Regions from separate parts of the Methylophaga sp. UBA3613 genome, predicted to be linked through region 1. Evidence: riboswitches for the same ligand, from Rfam matches in the RefSeq annotation. Region 1 holds a riboswitch; each other region holds the start of a gene.

Region 1 (4,466 bases):
TATTTTGTATAGCTTTATTGTTCTCAGTTAGTGCTAATGCGGCTACATTGAGTTTATCAACTGTCGGATCAAATGGTGCGACTCAAGAAATCAGTTTAAATAACAACAGCACTGTGCTTGCTGGTGGTACTGTTGCTAATTCAGGTTCTTGGGAATCATTGTTTGATGTTACAACTGATGTTGATACTCCTGTAAGAGTTGAGTGGTCATTTAATCCTTCAACAAGCTTGGATTCAGCTCAATTGGCTTTTGGTCTGGTTTCTGGCCCTGGTGGTAATTATGTTGGTTTTCCAACTATTTTTAATATCACTGGTGACTTTATCTTTACTGCCATTTTGACTGCAGGTTCATATTTTGCAGTAGATATTCTTAATGCCACTTCAGGTATTTTGAAATATGACCTGTCAATCTCTGCAGTACCAGTACCAGCTGCATTGTGGTTGTTTGCACCAGCACTGTTAGGCTTCTTCGGTATACGCCGTCAAGCACGGAAAACAGTGGTTGCATAACACAAAATGAGTTAACAATATTGTTAGTTTTAAGAAAAGGGAGCTTCGGCTCCCTTTTTTTTTGCAGTTATGTACTTGATTCAGTTAGCTATTATTCACAGCATGAAGTGGGACAACCAATAGAATATTGTTATAAAGTTCATTAAATATGGATATTGTGAGAAAAAGAAAATCAGCTATAATCAGCCTGAAATATTTAATTTTTTTGCAATAAATTTGTCACTAGTACCATAGTACAATTTCAATCATGCAAATGAAGTAGTAGTGTTTAATCATCACCGAGATATTTCTTGGAGATAAAAAGTTCAGAGACAATGTTGTTTCTGTTTTTGTTGCCAAACTTACCGTGAGGTAAGGTCGGAAAGCCACGGATCTTCTGGCTGGGTTTTGAAGATGGCCGGGTTGCATTGCTTAATTTTTCAATTAAAGGAAATTATTATGAAAAATGCGATGCTATTTTGTATAGCTTTATTGTTCTCAGTTGGTGCTAATGCCGCTACACTGACATTATCAACAGTTGGTTCTTCAGGTGCTACTCAAAGTATTGATCTGAATAACAACAGTACAGTTCTTGCTGGTGGTACTGTTGCTAATTCAGGAGTTTGGGAATCATTGTTTGATGTTACTACTGATGTTGATACACCAGTAAAAGTGGAGTGGTCATTTAACCCAACTAACAGCTTGAGTAATGCTCAATTGGCCTTTGGTCTGTTGACTGGACCTGGTGGTGGTTATGTTGGTGCGCCAACTATTTTTAACATCACTGGTGATTTTATCTTTACTGCTATTTTGACAGCGGGATCATTCTTTGGTGTTGATATTTTTAATGCCACATCAGATGTTCTGAAATACGACCTGTCAATTTCTGCAGTACCAGTACCAGCTGCATTATGGTTATTTGCTCCAGCATTGATGGGCTTTTTCGGTTTACGTCGTAAAGCACTGAAAACAGCTGCTGCATAGTAACAAATGAGTTAACAATATTGTTGGTTCAAGGAAAGGGGGCTTCGGCTCCCTTTTCTTTGTGGGGCTCAATATCATCAAAAGACTCTAAAGTTTTGCATCTGCGATTTACCTACATGATTTGAAAAATCCACAAAAACTGTTAGTCTGTAACTGAACTTTCACGAATATAAGAAAGTCTCAATTTTAGAAACAATTCTGTTTCTATCTTCAATATAAAGCCAAACTTGTCGTGAGGCAGGGTCGGAAAGCTACGGATCTTTAATTGACTAAAGATGGCCGGGCTGCATTGCTTATTTTTTCACTTAGAAGGAAATTGCTATGAAAAAAGCGATGCTATTATGTATAGCCTTTTTATTCTCTGCTGGTGCAAACTCAGCAACTCTTAATTTAACAGCTGAGGGCTCAAATGGGGCATCCCAACAGCAAGTCACCTTAAATAAGAACAATGTTGTTTTAGGTGGTGGTGTTGTTGAAAGCTCCAGATCAAATTGGAGTTCAATGTTTAACGTCACAGCAGATACAAATACTGCTGTTGATGTTGAATGGTCATTTAACCCAGTGAGAAATCTGGTTTCTGCTACTGTAGCAATTTTTGCATTAGATGGTAGTTTTACAGAAACGTACGATATAACGGGCGATTTTACTTTTTCGGCCATATTGTCAGCAGGTAAAACTTACGGTTTGGATATTTTAGATGCTACATCACATGCATTAAAATACGATGTGTCAGTTACCTCATTATCAGAAGTGCCTGTACCAGCCGCATTATTTTTATTCGCTCCCGCCTTATTAGGATTGATTGGATTGCGTCGTAGAGCCAAGATGACTGCAGGCTAAAACGGGTAGGAGAAAGAAAAAGGGAGCTTGAAGCTCCCTTTTTTATATATTTTTTGTCAGAAAAGACTCTGTACAAACTGAATAAAAAACGTTACGGTTAAATTAACTTCCTTAAAAAGCTGGGAAGTTTTCACAATGGAAAGGATTTCTTCTTTCCTATCAATAGCCAAACCTGTTGTGAGGCGGGGGCGGAAAGCCACGGGTCTTACCCTGTAAGATCGCCGGGTTGCATTGCTTAACTGAATCTATAAATCAAACCCCTTAAAGGAGCGACTTATGAAAAAAGCGATGCTTTTCTTTATGACGTTATTTTTCTCAATTAGTGCAAATGCAGCAACCTTAAATTTGACCACCGCCGGATCATCAGGTGCTACGCAAGAAGTTAGCTTAAATAACAACGATGTTGTATTAGGTCACGGAACGGTAGATGAGCCAAACACCAACTGGTCATCATTTTTTGATCTATCTACAGATCAAAATACACCCGTTAAAATTGTATGGTCATTTAATCCAGAAGCAAATCTAAGTTCAGCTACCGTATCGTTATTTGAGATGGGTGGTGCTGTTATTGATCAGTTTAATCTCATCTCAGATTACTCATTTACCGCCACGCTTATGACTGGTATAAACTATGGTTTGGATATCTTTAGTGCTTCTTCTGATGAGCTGAAATATGATGTTTCAGTATCGGCTGTGCCTATTCCAGCAGCGCTTTTTCTCTTCGCACCTGCCTTATTAGGCCTATTGGGACTGCGTTTACGTGCTAAATCAAAAGCGTAAAACTGATTAATTCAACAATAATACCCAGTTAAAATAAGGGAGCAGAAATGCTCCCTTTTTTTATGCTTAAATAACGTGTTATCATCCGAAGCGAATGTAAATTATAAACATGGAGAAGAATAATGAATAAATTGGTAAATGCAGTGTTGCTATTAGCGACACTTTCGATTGGAACAGTTGTTCATGCTTCAGAACCCTACACACTTAATGCAGGTGACATGTTAAGCATTTCAGTTTGGAATGAAGATGCTTTGCAGAAAGAGGTCGTTATTCTTCCCGATGGTACTATTTCGTTTCCATTAGCTGGCCAAATAAACGCCAAAGATAAAACAGTAGTTGATGTAGAAACTGAGCTTAAAGAAAAACTTTCAGAATATATCTCGGATCCAGTCGTTAACGTTACCGTCAATCAGGTTTCAGGTAACACCATTCATATCCTCGGCAAAGTTCTAACCCCTGGCTCCTTTGGAATGAGTCAACCGCTTGACGCAATGCAGGCTTTAAGTTTAGCTGGTGGGCTCACTACTTATGCGAAAGAAAATGACATTATCATTTTGCGTAGAGATGGAATGAAACAGCAAATTATTCCTGTCTATTATGCTGATATTAAACAAGGTAAATCACTTGAATCTAACGTGCTGCTTGAAAGCGGTGATGTCATTATTATTCCTTAATTTACGGATAATAATGATCGACACCAAGATGGAGTCAGCATGAAAATTAACATTATTACGGCGGTTTTAACTGCAACTTTATTTCAATCACCTTTTGCCAACGCAGCCGAATATATTATTGGTGCCGATTTTTCGCCAACGTTTAGTTATGATGATAATGTTGAATTACGTGAAGAAGAAGAGGGTAGTTTTGTTACCAAAATTACCCCTACTTTATTGTTATCACGTTCAGTTGAAAATGGTTCAATTGCACTGAATACCGGCTATAGGGTAGAAAGGTATGCCAGTTTAAGCGAGCTTGATCGTCAGGATCCATTTGCAAATTTTTCGACTAGCTATAATACAGAACGAAGTAATTACGGATTGAATGCGGGTTATTCTGAAAGAGCACAACGTTCAATCGCTGATGAAGATACCGGTGATTTTTCGTCTAATGCGACGGTAACATCAAAATCACTAGCACCAAGCTACCAATATCAATTTACAGAACGTGATTTTGCTTATACCAGTTTAAATTACAGTGAACGTACATATGATACCGGCGGTTTTAGTGATAATGAATCCATATCGTTAACAGGTGGCTGGCGCAGAAATCTTTCAGAACGTTTGACTGGCGGTCTGGCAATGACATATTCAGAGTACGAATCTGAATCCGAAAGAATCGAGTCTCAATATGACAGTTATAATTTAAGTGTCACTA
Region 2 (4,466 bases), on a different contig from region 1:
CTGCATATAGGGAATTTGATCAGCAATCAGCCGATCAAGCTCCGCTTGTCCTTTATGCAAATCCTCGGGATGGGTCATTTCCTGATAGGTCATTTGCAGTAGTTCAGTTTCGGAATAGCCGAACATTTCATAAATGGAATGATTGGCTCTTAACCACTGCCCACTCAAGGACAACACCCCCATTCCAATCGCAGCAAATTCAAACGCCTGCCGAAAGCGTTCATCACTCTCACGTTGTTCACGATATATCAGCAAGCTGGTCAAGCCATCAGATAAACGATGACCGATTTCACTGAATAAACGTTTTTCGTCGTTAGTCCACTCTCGCTCATACGAACATTGATGCAAACCAAACACCCAGGGTTTACCGGTTTTTGGATAGATGGCCGTACCGATGATTGAGCGAATATGATGCTCTCTCAGAAATTCGGGTGCATCAGGACTTTCTATAGTGGTAATCAGCGTTACTGGTTCACTGTTGGCCAGATAGGCTTCCAGACCTCGGGCTGCCTCTTCGGTCATCGGGAAATCTGTTCCAGCAGACAGACCACCAGGGTAGTCAGGAGTGGTCTGCTCCATGGGGATATGCCAAGTGGCACTTGCTGGATCACAAGGATATAAAAGCCATGCTCTGTCACATGCAAAACACGACAATATCGCTGCCAGAACATCACTCATCATCTGCTCAAGATCATTGGTGCCCTGAATAGCCCGGTTGACCTGATCCAGACATTCAAGAAACCACAAATGAGACTGATTTTCCTGCTCTGTACGTTTCAGGTCGGTGATATTTTGAAAATAGCCATGCCATACCATTCCGTTTTCTGAATCCGCTTCAGGCATGGCTTTGCAATCCACTAAAACCTTACCTTTCTGAGGGTGTAACACATGCCAACCCAGATTCAGAGGTTGCATCGTTTGAGCTGACTCAGCCATTTTCTGCAGAATAATGCCACGATCATCTGAATCAATGCTCATCCATGCAGACGAGGAATCTTCAATAATTTGTGCTGCGGTAAAACCAAAAATATCAACGATGGAAGCTGTACTGTCGAGAATTGCTATCTGCCGCTCAGACTGCAGACAAAACTTCACTATGGCAACCGGTGAGGTATCGGCTACATAGCTGTTCACGAGAGGCTTTTTGGCTTTGTTTTGGCTGAGGTGGTCATTAGATAGATGGTCAATACCCCGTCTGTTTTTACTTAGCGATTAAGTTGAAATAATTTCAAGGACTTACTGATTCATAACAGGCAATTAAAAATATTTAAACAGAACTGTTAATTGATTTTAACGATCTTAAAATGCCGGGGCATCTTAGGCATATTACCTTTTCATTACAAGGGATAATTCTCACTAAAACCAGGGACTTTTACCTTGGTCGTAATATATTGACTCCAAGGAAAGAAAATAATTTGTCCCGTAGAAATTTAATGCGATTATAGAGATTTACTCTCCAAAAACCTGTGCTCTCCATCTCATCCTCAAGCATGAACTAAAAGCAAGTGGACTTATGGTTTTTGTGAGCGTTTGGTGAGTCAGGTCAGTAGAGATGTAAAACGTTGGGTGGGAGGTGAGTTTACAAAAACACCTGGATCGTTTTTTTCTGCGAAGCAGACATTTACGATCACATTTTCATAAAGCCAGTAAATATAACCGCCTTCATCCATCCGGTAACGCCACTGGTACTGACACTGTACCCACCCTTCTTCGAGCGAAGTAAGTAATATCGGTGGTTCATCGGCCTGTAATCGTGGTTTGAACTCCACTTTTTTGGCTTTTAAACCAACACGATAACGATCAATTAAAAAATAATCATCTGTCATTTGATAGCGAATGCGATTTCCAGAAATATCATCCCCATGCTTATCAAGCAATATTTGCTTATTAGACAAAACAGAAGAGGAGGATTTTAGCGGATAGCGATCAGGTAATCCTGCCCTTGCTTTTTTGTGCGCATCAGAAAGCTGAGATTTATCCCACTGAAAGATAATAATTTGTACAACGAGTTTTTGCATTAATAAGTTACCGGACTAACCGTAAGTGATTTATTAAGTGTATTTGTACCAAAGTACAATTAAAAAACGTCTAAATAAGGATTATTTTGAATCTGTGTCGAACTTTATAAGACACATTTATTTTTAATTTTTGCCAAACTTAATGCGAATTAAGGACGGAAAGTTTCCGGTCTCAAAGTTGAGATTGCTGAACTACAAAAATTGAGGATATATCTATGAAAAACTTAACAAAAATTTTAGCAATATCTGCATTATGTTTTGCTCCAGTTTCCTTTGCTGCAACCATTAATAGCCTATATGATAGCTTTGAAGGTGAAGGTCAAGCGAGTTCTGTCTTAAACTATAACAGCTTCGTTAATTGGGATGTATCAAACGGTACGGTTGATTTGATCAAAAACGGTAATCAATGGGGAATCGTTTGTTCAGTTGGTAGCTTTTGCGTAGATCTGGACGGCTCAACTGGTGACGCAGGGATTTTGTCTTCTAAAAATGGTTTTTCTGCAGGTAAATACAAAGTGAGTTTTGATTTATCTGGTAATCAACGTAATGGTCCTGCTGACCAAGTTTCGGTGTTGTTTGGAGCAGGTGCACTTGTTAATCATCTTCTCTTGGATTGGGATGAAAATTGGCATACCTATAGTTTCCTGGTTGATTTGGTTGATGGGGATAAATTATCTTTTAGAAACTTCGGGGGGGATAATGTTGGAGCGATGCTGGATAACATCCGGGTTTCAGCCGTTCCAATACCAGCAGCAGTTTGGTTATTTGGTTCAGGTTTGATGGGCTTTTTAGCAATGCGTAGAAGAGCGAAAAGCCAGTAATTTTGACGCTTATTTTATCTAAAAAAGCCGTGACAGTTTCTGTCACGGCTTTTTAATTGTTAGCATAAGATGATCAATTAACCAAGCTTTGAATCGGAGCAGGAATACGGCCACCTAAGCGAACAAAGCGGTTTTCCTGATTCCCCATATTGACAGCCATCACTGGGCCTTCACCCAACAAACCACCAAACCGGACAATATCACCTGCTTTTTTGCCAGGCGCTGGAATCAATCTTGCTGCTGTGGTTTTTTTGTTGATGACACCAATTGCCATTTCATCAGCAATAATCGCGGATAGCATTTCAGCTGAAGTATCTCCAGGTAAAGCCACCATATCCAGGCCAACTGAACAGACTGCCGTCATGGCTTCGAGTTTTTCCAGATTCAAGGTGCCGTTTGCAGCCGACTCAGCAATGGTCAAATCTTCACAAACCGGAATAAACGCACCACTTAAACCACCCACATGTGAGCTGGCAAACGCACCACCTTTTTTCACTGCATCATTGAGCATGGATAAAAATGCGGTACTGCCTGGTGATCCAAAAGCTGGCAAACCGATCGCTTCAAAAATCTCTCCGACACTGTCATTACGATTCGGTGTCGGTGCCAACGACAAGTCGACAATACCAAATGGCAGATTTAGTAATTGTGCCACTTCACGGCCCACCAACTCACCAGCACGTGTCAGTCTGGCTGCTGTTTGTTTAATGACATCCGCCGCACGGCTCAGATCCATATTTTCATCTTCAGCCAAGGCTTTTTCCAAAGCCGCTTTAACTACACCAGGACCACTGACACCAACACTGACAACCGCATCTGCTTCACCGATGCCTAAATAAGCACCGGCCATAAACGGTACATCTTGTGGAATATTGGCAAATACCACTAATTTTGCAGCAGCAAGGCCATCATCGTCTGCAGTGAGTTCTGCAGCCTGTTTGATGATTTGCCCCATCTTGAGAATCGCGTCCATGTTGATACCGGCACGCGTACTGGCCACATTGACGGATGAACAGATTCGTTGCGTTTCCGTCAGCGCCTGTGGAATGGCTTCGATCAAAGCCTGATCGCCCTTACTCATGCCCTTCTCTACCAAAGCAGTAAAACCACCAATAAAATCCACACCCAATTCATGCGCCGCTTTATCAAGCGTTACGGCGACCTCAACTAATTGTTCTGAACTAAAAGGTGCACCGACAACACCGATTGGGCTGATAGAAATCCGTTTATTGGCAACTTCAATACCGTAGCGTCTTTCAATGCGGTTACAGGATGCCACCAATTGGCCAGCATAACGGGTGATTTTGTCGTAAATTTTACGTTTGAATGTTTCCAGATCATGACTGACGCAATCGGTCAGGTTGATGCCAACAGTGACGGTGCGAAGATCCAGGTTTTGTTCCCGCACCATCATCAAAGTTGAAATAATGTCTTTTTCGTTGAGCATGAGAGGTTCCTTAATTACTGATGTTGCTCACGGATTCGAAGATCTTGCGATGTTGCGTATCAATTTCGATATCCAGTCTCTGGCCGACTTCATGGAGTGCATCACGCAAATCCTGCATGATGGTTGAACGCGGTACATCAACTTCAAACACCATCAGATTATCCATCGGATTCTTACCGC
Region 3 (4,466 bases), on a different contig from region 1:
AGCCGATTAGCTAAAGATCATTTTCAAGGGTCCAGTTTTTTAGTTCTTCAAGTATTGTCAGGGCATTCAATCCTCTAGCCGCAATTTTGTATTGGACCGCGACAGGTTTGTTTGAGATCACATCTCTGGTGATCAGTTTATTTTCTTCCATTGCCTTCAACCTCTCTGCCAGGACTTTTTTACTGGCCCCGGCAAGTTGTCTCGCAATTTCATTAAAACGCATGGGCTGATCTTTCAGGTGCCACAAAATGGAGCCTGTCCATTTATTACCGATAATTCTCATTCCCCTCTCAACTGGGCAGGGTTTATAACAAGTCTGGTCGTTTTCTCTCATAGTTATTTGTAGGTTACAAAAAGTTAACTGGTTGACTATTGTAACCTGAATGTTAGTTTGTATGTTTAGACAAACTAGAGAGCAGACATGAAAGGTAAATCAATTTTCGTCGAAGCGGGTGGTGGCTTTGATAAAGTTAGCGTAGAAGAAACAGAAACAATCTCGCCAGGTGACAGCGAAATTCTGGTCAGACTTCATGCTAACTCGCTTAATTATCACGATTATGCGGTCGTCAAGGGGCTCTGGCCTGCATCAGAGAAAAGAATACCTATGGCTGATGGTGCCGGTGAAGTAATAGAGGTGGGGCCAAACGTGACCGAATTTAAGGTCGGTGATAGCGTTGTGAGTACGTTTTTCCCTTCTTGGTTAAGCGGTGAACCAGTCGTTGATGGTTTCTCAACTGTTCCTGGCGATGGAGTAGATGGTTACGCAAGAGAATATGTCACGGCAAAGGCTGAAGCTTTCACCAAGTCACCCTCAGGTTGGTCTCATACAGAATCTGCGACGTTGACTACAGCAGCCTTGACAGCATGGCGGGCTTTGTTCGATTTTAATCAGCTCAAATCAGGTGATACCGTTCTTCTTCAAGGGACTGGTGGTGTATCCATCTTCGCTTTACAGTTTGCCAAAATGGCAGGCGCCAAAGTGATTGCCACTTCATCCAGTGATCAAAAACTCACTAGGTTGAAGGAGCTGGGAGCAGATCATGTGATCAATTATAAAAAAGAACCTAACTGGGGCTTTTTAGCCAGAGAACTAAATGATGGAAAAGGTGTTGACCACGTCGTTGAAATTGGTGGTGCTGAAACATTGGAGCAATCTCTAAACGCTGTACGTATCGCTGGCCAAATTTCGTTAATTGGTATTCTTTCTGGACAGACTTGCGATATAAATATTGTGAAGACTTTTGTGAAACAGGTTAGGCTTCAGGGCGTTCTTGTTGGTAGCAGAGTCCATCAGCAGGAGATGATTAAAGCTATCGAGGCTAATCAGCTAAAACCAATTATTGATCGTACTTTTGCTTTAAAGGATATTGTCAAAGCATTTGAGTACCAAGAAACGAATCAGCATTTTGGTAAAATTTGTTTAGAGTTTTAAATGAAATAAAAAAGCCCTTGAGGTGGGGCTTTTTTAATTTATTAGCCTCTCAACCACCGATAGAATGTTTCAGAATTCGTCGGTCTAAAATAGCCCTGTTATAATTACGGCCGATGTCCCTGTAGCTCAGATGGATAGAGCGTTAAACATTTATCTGTCCAAAATGAGAAGGATAGGGCTGGGATTACATTATTAGCTCTAATAATTAACATCAAAGATTTATTAATTAGTACTAAAGTACAATACTTTTTAATAAAATTTAGTGTAAGTTCGAAAGAGTGATCTAATCACGCTATTTATTATGCCAAACTTGGCGTGAGCCTTGGACGGAAAATTACAGCTGTGCTTTTAAGTAAAGGTATCAGGGCTGGGTTGCATACTTTAAGGAGTTCACCGATGAATAAGATGATAGCTACGATAATCTTCTCATTATTTTCTTTATCTGCTTTTGCCGCTACAGTCGACATTGATTTGAGTGGGGCTACCACTTCCACCCTTATTGATGTTGATGGGGCAAGTTTCTCACAAACTTTCACAGGTCAGACTGCATCTGGCTCAGCAATTTCAGGTTCCCCTACAGGGCCATTATCACTAACACCAAGTGGAACAATAAGAGTTGTCTCTTTTGATCCAGGTTGCACAGGTTGTGATTCTGGCAATTCACTTCTTACACCCTCAAGTTTTCAGGGCCCATTGTCGATTTTGTTTGATTTTAATGCCGACAGTTTTTCATGGGTGATGGGAAGCTCTGTTGCAGGATCCAATGTTGCTGCAGATTTATTTTCAAATAGTGGTAGTTTAATCAACACAGTACTAATCAGCATGCTGGAAGGGTACAACAAATACTCTATCTCAGGCTTGGGTGCTTTTGCAGGAATTACTTTTAGAGACAATAACGACCCAGCTGGAGTACGTTACATGGACATGTCTTACAATAGTGTTGTCGGAGTCTCTGAAGTTCCAATCCCTGCCGCCGCTTTCATGTTTGCACCGGCATTACTTGGACTCATGGGATTACGTCGAAGAGCAAAAAATAAAGTCGCTTAACTTTATTTCTTTCAGAAAGCCGTGATGATTAATTTCATCACGGCTTTTTTATTTGTATAACTGCCGTTCAACCACCGATTGGTTTGTTTCGAAGTGAAGCCGATCAGCTTGACTGATATAATTGCGGCCGATGTCCCTGTAGCTCAGATGGATAGAGCGTCCCCCTCCTAAGGGGAAGGCCACAGGTTCGACTCCTGTCAGGGACACCAATAATAATCAATAGATTATTTTTGACTGGAAATGAATAATAGCGGGATAGTCATTCGCATACTCCCCATCAACTTTTAGAACCTTCATTTTTTCTGTAACAAATTTATCGATTTGTATTAGGTTTACCAGATTCAGAAAGTTGAGGTTGGGAAAGGAATAAATATCCCACTGGATAATGGATATGGCGCAACTAAGAAACTAATGACAATTCTTTGCCAGTTGCCTTGTGAAAAATTATTTTTCAACAATGATTTTTGGTTGATGGCTTTCTGTTTCACTATCTGAAAGTCCTGCGGTCAGGATCCAGCGCATAGTGTCTTCATTCGACATTTCCAAAGACCGAACCTGATCTCGTGAAACGCAAATTGTATAGCCACCAACTTGATAGCTCATTGGCAGGTATATGGCGACCAGATTATTTTCCTGATCCTCCATGCCTAAAACATGGCTAACGTTATCCTTCACCAGAAAGCCAATCAGCTGAACCCCACCGATGGTGACAGCAACAGCATTGCTGAGACTTTCCTGCTGTTTCTCGCGAGAGAAAAAACGCGTGAAATCTCGTAATGCACCATGAATCGATTTCACCAGCGGAATGCGATCCAGAATGGATTCACCCATATCAAACAGTCGTTTGACCAGCCAGGCATTAACGGCAATGCCAATCACAAAAATCAACCCTATAGCTGCTAATAACCCAAGCCCTGGCCAGTAAAAATCATAGGGTAAAATGGCAATCATTATCGGGCGTAATGCACGCTCTGCAGTAACAGCCAACCAATAAATAAGATAAAGCGTCAGGGTGACGGGTAACGCTGTCGCTAAACCTTTTAAAAAAGTCTTCCAGACAAATTGCATAAAGCTGTTCCTATTCCAAACCGAATACGGTTATTCAGATGTATAAAGTTATATCGGCTTCGCTGGCAAATTCCAGAAAGGTGGCTGCGCCTCCATGACTGATTCCATCGATAAAATCTGAATTTTTAAAATCAAACAAATCGACAGTCATCTGGCAGGCAATTAATTCAACATCTGACTTCAGACAAATCTCACGTAATTCAGCAACACTGGCAACACCTTTCTTTTTCAGTTTGCGTTGCATCATCCAGGTAGCAAAGGCTTCAAGCCCTGGAATAATTTGCACGATACTGGGGACCGGAACAGGCATGGGCATAGCAGGGTTGCCTAAAGGAGAGACTTTAAGAGACATATCTTTCTTAAGCAATTGCAAACCGTAAAAGGTAAAAAATATTTTGGCTTCAAACCCTAGCGCCGCTGCTGTGGAGGCCAGTAAAAATGGTGGATATGCACCATCTAAAGTACCTTTACTTGCAATTATGGCGAGTTTTTTGGCCATGCAGTCATGCCCCTTTTTCGATGATGAAATACAGTTTTCCTTCGACTTCTTCGCTACTAAGCAGCGGATTACCAGTCATTTTGCAGAAGGCCGGAATATCTTTTAGCGCGCCAGTATCGGTACATATGAGTCGCAGTCGCTGAGAGGCTGACATTTCATTGAGCATCTTACGCGCTTTAAGCACTGGAAGTGGACAGTTTAAACCTGATGTATCAATTTCTGTATCAAAATCTGACATACTGATTTCCTTTAAAATATCCGTTCACATGATAAACGCAAGCGGCGTTTTTGTCTTTGCGGAACCGGTCTTAATGAGCCAAGGTCTATAGGCGTTATGAAATATCTTATCGCTACAGTTATATTTTTGATGAGCAATCAAGGCATTGCCCAGGCAAACCTGGATATTGCGTTGCCAGAAAT
Region 4 (4,466 bases), on a different contig from region 1:
GAACGCGAGAACGATAACAGGAAGCACAGAGTATCGGGTCCAAACACTAATGGGGTTTGCGTGCCTCATCCAGTTGTCATCATCAAGCTTAAAAAGCCCAGCAATCTTCCGTTCTAAAGTCATTTCATAGTACCGATGGGGTAATCATCTGGTTCGAGTAAAATAGCCAGCATTTGAAGCCTCTTGATCTCAAGATCCTTTTTCTAAACCTAACAACCTCGAAACAGCCATGCGTGAATTAATTTGGTGTAGCGCGGCATTACCACATAAACCATTAGCAAAACCGCAATACCGGTAATGATCAATGTGTCGAGATAATGATTATCAGGCAGTCCCAACCTGTGAATGGGTGGCAACAAAAATGGCAACATCAGTACCAGCGGATAGATAGCTGACCAGGTGACCAAAGCCTGTTTCCAACGAATAGGAATTTTGGTATTTGCCTGCTCCGGGGTAAACCAGAAATCCAGCCCGCTGTTAATATAAAAATCATCGCCTTTCACCAGTAATGGTGAAACTTGGGCTATCAGCTCACTGCGTTTGGCCGATTCCATCCAGCCCCGTAAATGTGATTGGTTATCAAAGCGAATAATAATCGTATACGTTTCAGTCAATCCTGCGATAGGCCGAATCACGTTCAGATCCAGATGCCCCGGCGAGCTTTTACAATGTGGAGCAATTTCATTTAACCATGCTTCGTATTCGGGATGTTTATCCTTGGCAACCTGATGGGTAATAACTGCCGTCGCACCATTGGTTAACGGATCCACACGATTTTGTTGCATAAGATTTTTCCTAAAATACCAAGTTGTCGGATACATGTTTCATAAACAAAATATCAAGTCATACGTTTATTTTAAAACTTTATTGCAGTTGAAGCTTATAGAGACAAGGTACGAAAACCTTATATAGATAGTATTCAAAAGCCTCCGTGGGTAACTATTAGGCTTGTTTGTTTGATAACAAATACCAAGCCAGTAAGCTCATTTTTGTTTAGATGCCAATACGTTAATGAATAAGGTATAGTCATTTTCACTGATTATTTTATGGTTTTACTATCATGGTCATTCTCATATCTTTGCTGATGCATTAAAAATGACGTCAACACACCACACCGTCTATCGTGATCAGCCTTTGTTCGATGCTTATGAACAGCAGATGGCACAAGACTGGTTGCCCATTGAGATAATGCAATTATCCGCAGGGAATTTTCGTGGGCATTATCGTGAAGTGGGTAATGATGATGTCAGAGTTGTGTTTGAACAACAAAATCAGGTCATACACAAACGTGCCATTATTGAGCGGGACTTCTGTACGGTTTCTTTTGCACGCATTGCAAATCAGGTACGGGTCTCTGAGTACGATGCTTTCGATAATTCATTATTTTTTCTGCCTTCAAATGTCGAAGTCGATATTCAGGCAGCGAGCGGTGTTGAAACGGTCTATTTTAGATTCGAACAGTCTAAATTAATTGAAGCAGCAAGAGTCATTAACCCAAAATATTGGGAAATGCCGACAGACCGTATTTTGGTATTTGATGGTATTAACCGGGAACCCCTAGAGGATTTTACCGATTATTTATATCAGCTTTCGGCACTGAGTTCGGATGATAATCTGCATGAGCAGCAGAAAGATATTAATTTATCAGTAATGGAATATGTCTTGCTCTCTCTCGATTCATCTTTAGTGTTTGATGAACAATCATCTGATGTACTGTCTCGCCGTCGGGCGGCAAAATCAGTAAGGCAGGCAATAGACTATATGCACGCCAACCTGGAGAGACAGATTTGTCCATCCATTATCGATATTTGTAAAGATTTACATATCAGCCAGCGTAATCTGCAATATAACTTTAAAAAAACAATGGGAATCACCCCCAATGCGTACTTGTATCGATTACGTTTAAACCGGGTTCGTGCACAACTTCTAAAACCAGCTGATATCGGTGTGACAGTCACGCAGTTAGCCAGTGACTGGCATTTTTGGCATCTAGGTCGTTTTTCCAAGGATTATCTGCAATTATTTGGCGAGTTGCCTTCCACCACATTACATCGAGCCTTTAATTAAAATCATTACTTTTTAGCTGCGATTGATACGGCTTTATGTGGCCGATATCGAATATCAGACTTGTAATGTCATATAAGCAGGCAACGAAAAGTAAACATAATCTCCCCTTTAATCATTCAGGCTTAGGTTTATAAAAACCGACTGATTCTAATCCAAAAAAATTAATAAAGATTATCCGTGTTCTCGATAAATGATTAATTTATCTCTTTGCGAAAATCGGATAGTGCCATGTCATCCGTCTCTATATCATCATATTTCGGTTGGGTTGGACTATAGCCCATTTTATTATTGCCAAACTTGGTGTGAACTAAGGACGGAAAACTACAGACCTTGATGATGTTGTTAAGGTGGCTGAGTTGCATAGATTTAAGAGACTTTGAACATGCAAACTCAATCTTTAAAACGTTCTGTACTCAGCACATTTTTTATTTCATCAATCGTTTTAAGTACTGCGGCAAGTGCCGATAGTGTTTTAATTGGAGTCAATACATCACCTTTAACGATTAATGATGATGCCACCACAACCATTGTGACGGGCACACAATTTCAAAATGATAATGAGTTATCCGTTATTGGTCAGCCATTTGTTAAAGATCCTGTTTTAGCAAACGAAGGGACTTTTATAAATAATGGTACCTTTTACGGTAAATTCAGTGATTTAAAAAATGATGGGGTGCTGTTAAATACAGGCAGTCTGACTACTCATGTCAGTGGTTTAAATAATGCAGCAAGCGGTCACATCACTAACACCGGCTATATATACAACAACGGTGGTAGCTTGAAAAATGATGGCTTCATTGATAATCAGGCTGAGTTTAACAATTCAGGCACATTGACTAATTACGGGCAGTTAACCAATCAAGATACCCTCACGAATAGAGGTGTTTTATCAAGTTATAGAGGAGCAACCCTGACCAATACGGGAACCTTAACTAATACCAGTGCGGGTAGATTCAATAACTATATCGATTCCACTTTAATTAATGATGGCACGATGAACAATGAGGGTCGCTTCACTAATGCCGGTAAGTTAATTAATAATGGTTCATTTACGAATAAATACGTATTCTCCAATGCAATTAATGACACCGTGACCAATAATGGCGTCATGACCAATAATAGTACTCTTCAGAATATGAACGAGATTATTAATACGGGCGTGTTTATTAACAATGAAAAAGCAACCATAAGAGGTAATGGCAGTTCAGTGGGTAATTACACCCAAACCGCTGGGCAAACCATAAATAACGGCGTCATCACTCAAACCAGTGTCAATATCAACGGCGGTAGCTTATCTGGTACAGGCATCATTAACAGCAATGTCACGGTGAATGGCACCAGTTCTGACAACTATGCCAGCATAAATGCAGGTAACTCGATTGGTACGATGACCATTAATGGCAATTACACTCAAGGTGAATTCGGTTCAATGGTGGTGGAGTTTAATGAAACCAGTTCAGATATCTTTAATATTTCACATGAGGCTTCTCTGGCCGGTTTACTAACCTTTGAGTTTATTGGTGATAATGTGCAAGTAGGAACATTTCAGTTCTTAACGTTTGCCAGCATTGTCGGTAGTTTTGATAGCATCATTTATCCATCCCTTATGGGCTTTAATTTTGATGTGGTGTTTGGTGATACGTTTGCCAATTTAGAAATCAGTCAATCGGTGAGTGAAGTGCCTGTTCCAGCGTCATTATTCTTATTTGGCCCGGCATTATTAGGCTTTTTGGGTTTACGACGTAAGAAGGCAATGACAGCTTAAAAATATGCAGAGTGTTAATCTCAAAGACAGTGTAAAAATTGATTCTGGCTTGCCGTGAAAGAAATGAAATAACGGGTGGTGGCCATCCTACTCTTTTGATTTCGTTACGTTCCTTAGTTCGTAACGTTTACTCAGATACTCCTGATCTAGAATTCAACGTTCAGATCCGGTCGAAAATTAAAGTAGGATTGCTCCACCAGGGTTTGATAAACACCGGCAATATTCATTGGCAGCCATTCATCATACATCCGCAAATGCGCATATTCCGGTAAGCGAATTTCAGCCTGAAGCGTTTCAAGCGTTTTCCCCGCCAGCATGCCCTCACGCACAGCTGCATAAAGCGCTTCCAGATAACCAAGATAATGCTCCACATCCTCGCGCGTGCCGGTATCAGCATGTCCGCCGATAAATAAATCAAACGGTTCAGCCGCCAGCACTTCCCGGGTGGAATGAATCATGCCATGAATGTCATAGCCTAAAAGATTCTGATAAGGCATTCGGCCAAGCACAATCCAATCCACCACAAACAGCACATTGGCTGGCATAACTCGCATACTGACTGAGCCACGACCATTGTTTGGGCCGTGATATTGCAGGTGGATTTCACTGTCTCCCAGTTGCAAGGTCTTAGCAT

What was found. Region 1 has a riboswitch for cyclic di-GMP ahead of B3S93_RS11390 (hypothetical protein). Riboswitches for the same ligand answer to the same signal wherever they lie in the genome.
Region 2: another riboswitch for cyclic di-GMP. It lies ahead of B3S93_RS07610 (VPLPA-CTERM sorting domain-containing protein); the one in region 1 lies ahead of B3S93_RS11390 (hypothetical protein).
Region 3: another riboswitch for cyclic di-GMP. It lies ahead of B3S93_RS00490 (hypothetical protein); the one in region 1 lies ahead of B3S93_RS11390 (hypothetical protein).
Region 4: another riboswitch for cyclic di-GMP. It lies ahead of B3S93_RS04110 (PEP-CTERM sorting domain-containing protein); the one in region 1 lies ahead of B3S93_RS11390 (hypothetical protein).

Annotation. Positions count from the first base shown of each region.
Region 1 is NZ_DFLS01000008.1:319,107-323,572, forward strand. Features, by position in the region: gene B3S93_RS11375 (hypothetical protein) at 1-509, shown strand, start outside; cyclic di-GMP riboswitch class I at 834-919, shown strand; gene B3S93_RS11380 (hypothetical protein) at 948-1,472, shown strand; cyclic di-GMP riboswitch class I at 1,683-1,764, shown strand; gene B3S93_RS11385 (hypothetical protein) at 1,794-2,312, shown strand; cyclic di-GMP riboswitch class I at 2,468-2,546, shown strand; gene B3S93_RS11390 (hypothetical protein) at 2,589-3,092, shown strand; gene B3S93_RS11395 (polysaccharide biosynthesis/export family protein) at 3,215-3,766, shown strand; gene B3S93_RS11400 (hypothetical protein) at 3,806-4,466, shown strand, end outside.
Region 2 is NZ_DFLS01000006.1:292,691-297,156, forward strand. Features, by position in the region: gene B3S93_RS07600 (bifunctional diguanylate cyclase/phosphodiesterase) at 1-1,134, opposite strand, end outside; gene B3S93_RS07605 (hypothetical protein) at 1,539-2,018, opposite strand; cyclic di-GMP riboswitch class I at 2,141-2,218, shown strand; gene B3S93_RS07610 (VPLPA-CTERM sorting domain-containing protein) at 2,234-2,839, shown strand; gene B3S93_RS07615 (PFL family protein) at 2,913-4,286, opposite strand; gene B3S93_RS07620 (glycine cleavage system protein R) at 4,297-4,466, opposite strand, start outside.
Region 3 is NZ_DFLS01000002.1:7,226-11,691, reverse strand. Features, by position in the region: gene B3S93_RS00500 (winged helix-turn-helix transcriptional regulator) at 11-283, opposite strand; gene B3S93_RS00495 (zinc-dependent alcohol dehydrogenase family protein) at 422-1,432, shown strand; cyclic di-GMP riboswitch class I at 1,726-1,812, shown strand; gene B3S93_RS00490 (hypothetical protein) at 1,829-2,479, shown strand; tRNA gene B3S93_RS00485 (tRNA-Arg) at 2,612-2,688, shown strand; gene B3S93_RS00480 (DUF502 domain-containing protein) at 2,924-3,547, opposite strand; gene dsrE2 (sulfur carrier protein DsrE2) at 3,582-4,046, opposite strand; gene B3S93_RS00470 (sulfurtransferase TusA family protein) at 4,051-4,284, opposite strand; gene B3S93_RS00465 (M48 family metalloprotease) at 4,381-4,466, shown strand, end outside.
Region 4 is NZ_DFLS01000004.1:400,035-404,500, reverse strand. Features, by position in the region: gene B3S93_RS15585 (DUF6653 family protein) at 1-123, opposite strand, end outside; gene B3S93_RS04120 (antibiotic biosynthesis monooxygenase) at 210-785, opposite strand; gene B3S93_RS04115 (helix-turn-helix domain-containing protein) at 1,096-2,067, shown strand; cyclic di-GMP riboswitch class I at 2,348-2,431, shown strand; gene B3S93_RS04110 (PEP-CTERM sorting domain-containing protein) at 2,450-3,832, shown strand; gene B3S93_RS04105 (MBL fold metallo-hydrolase) at 3,979-4,466, opposite strand, start outside.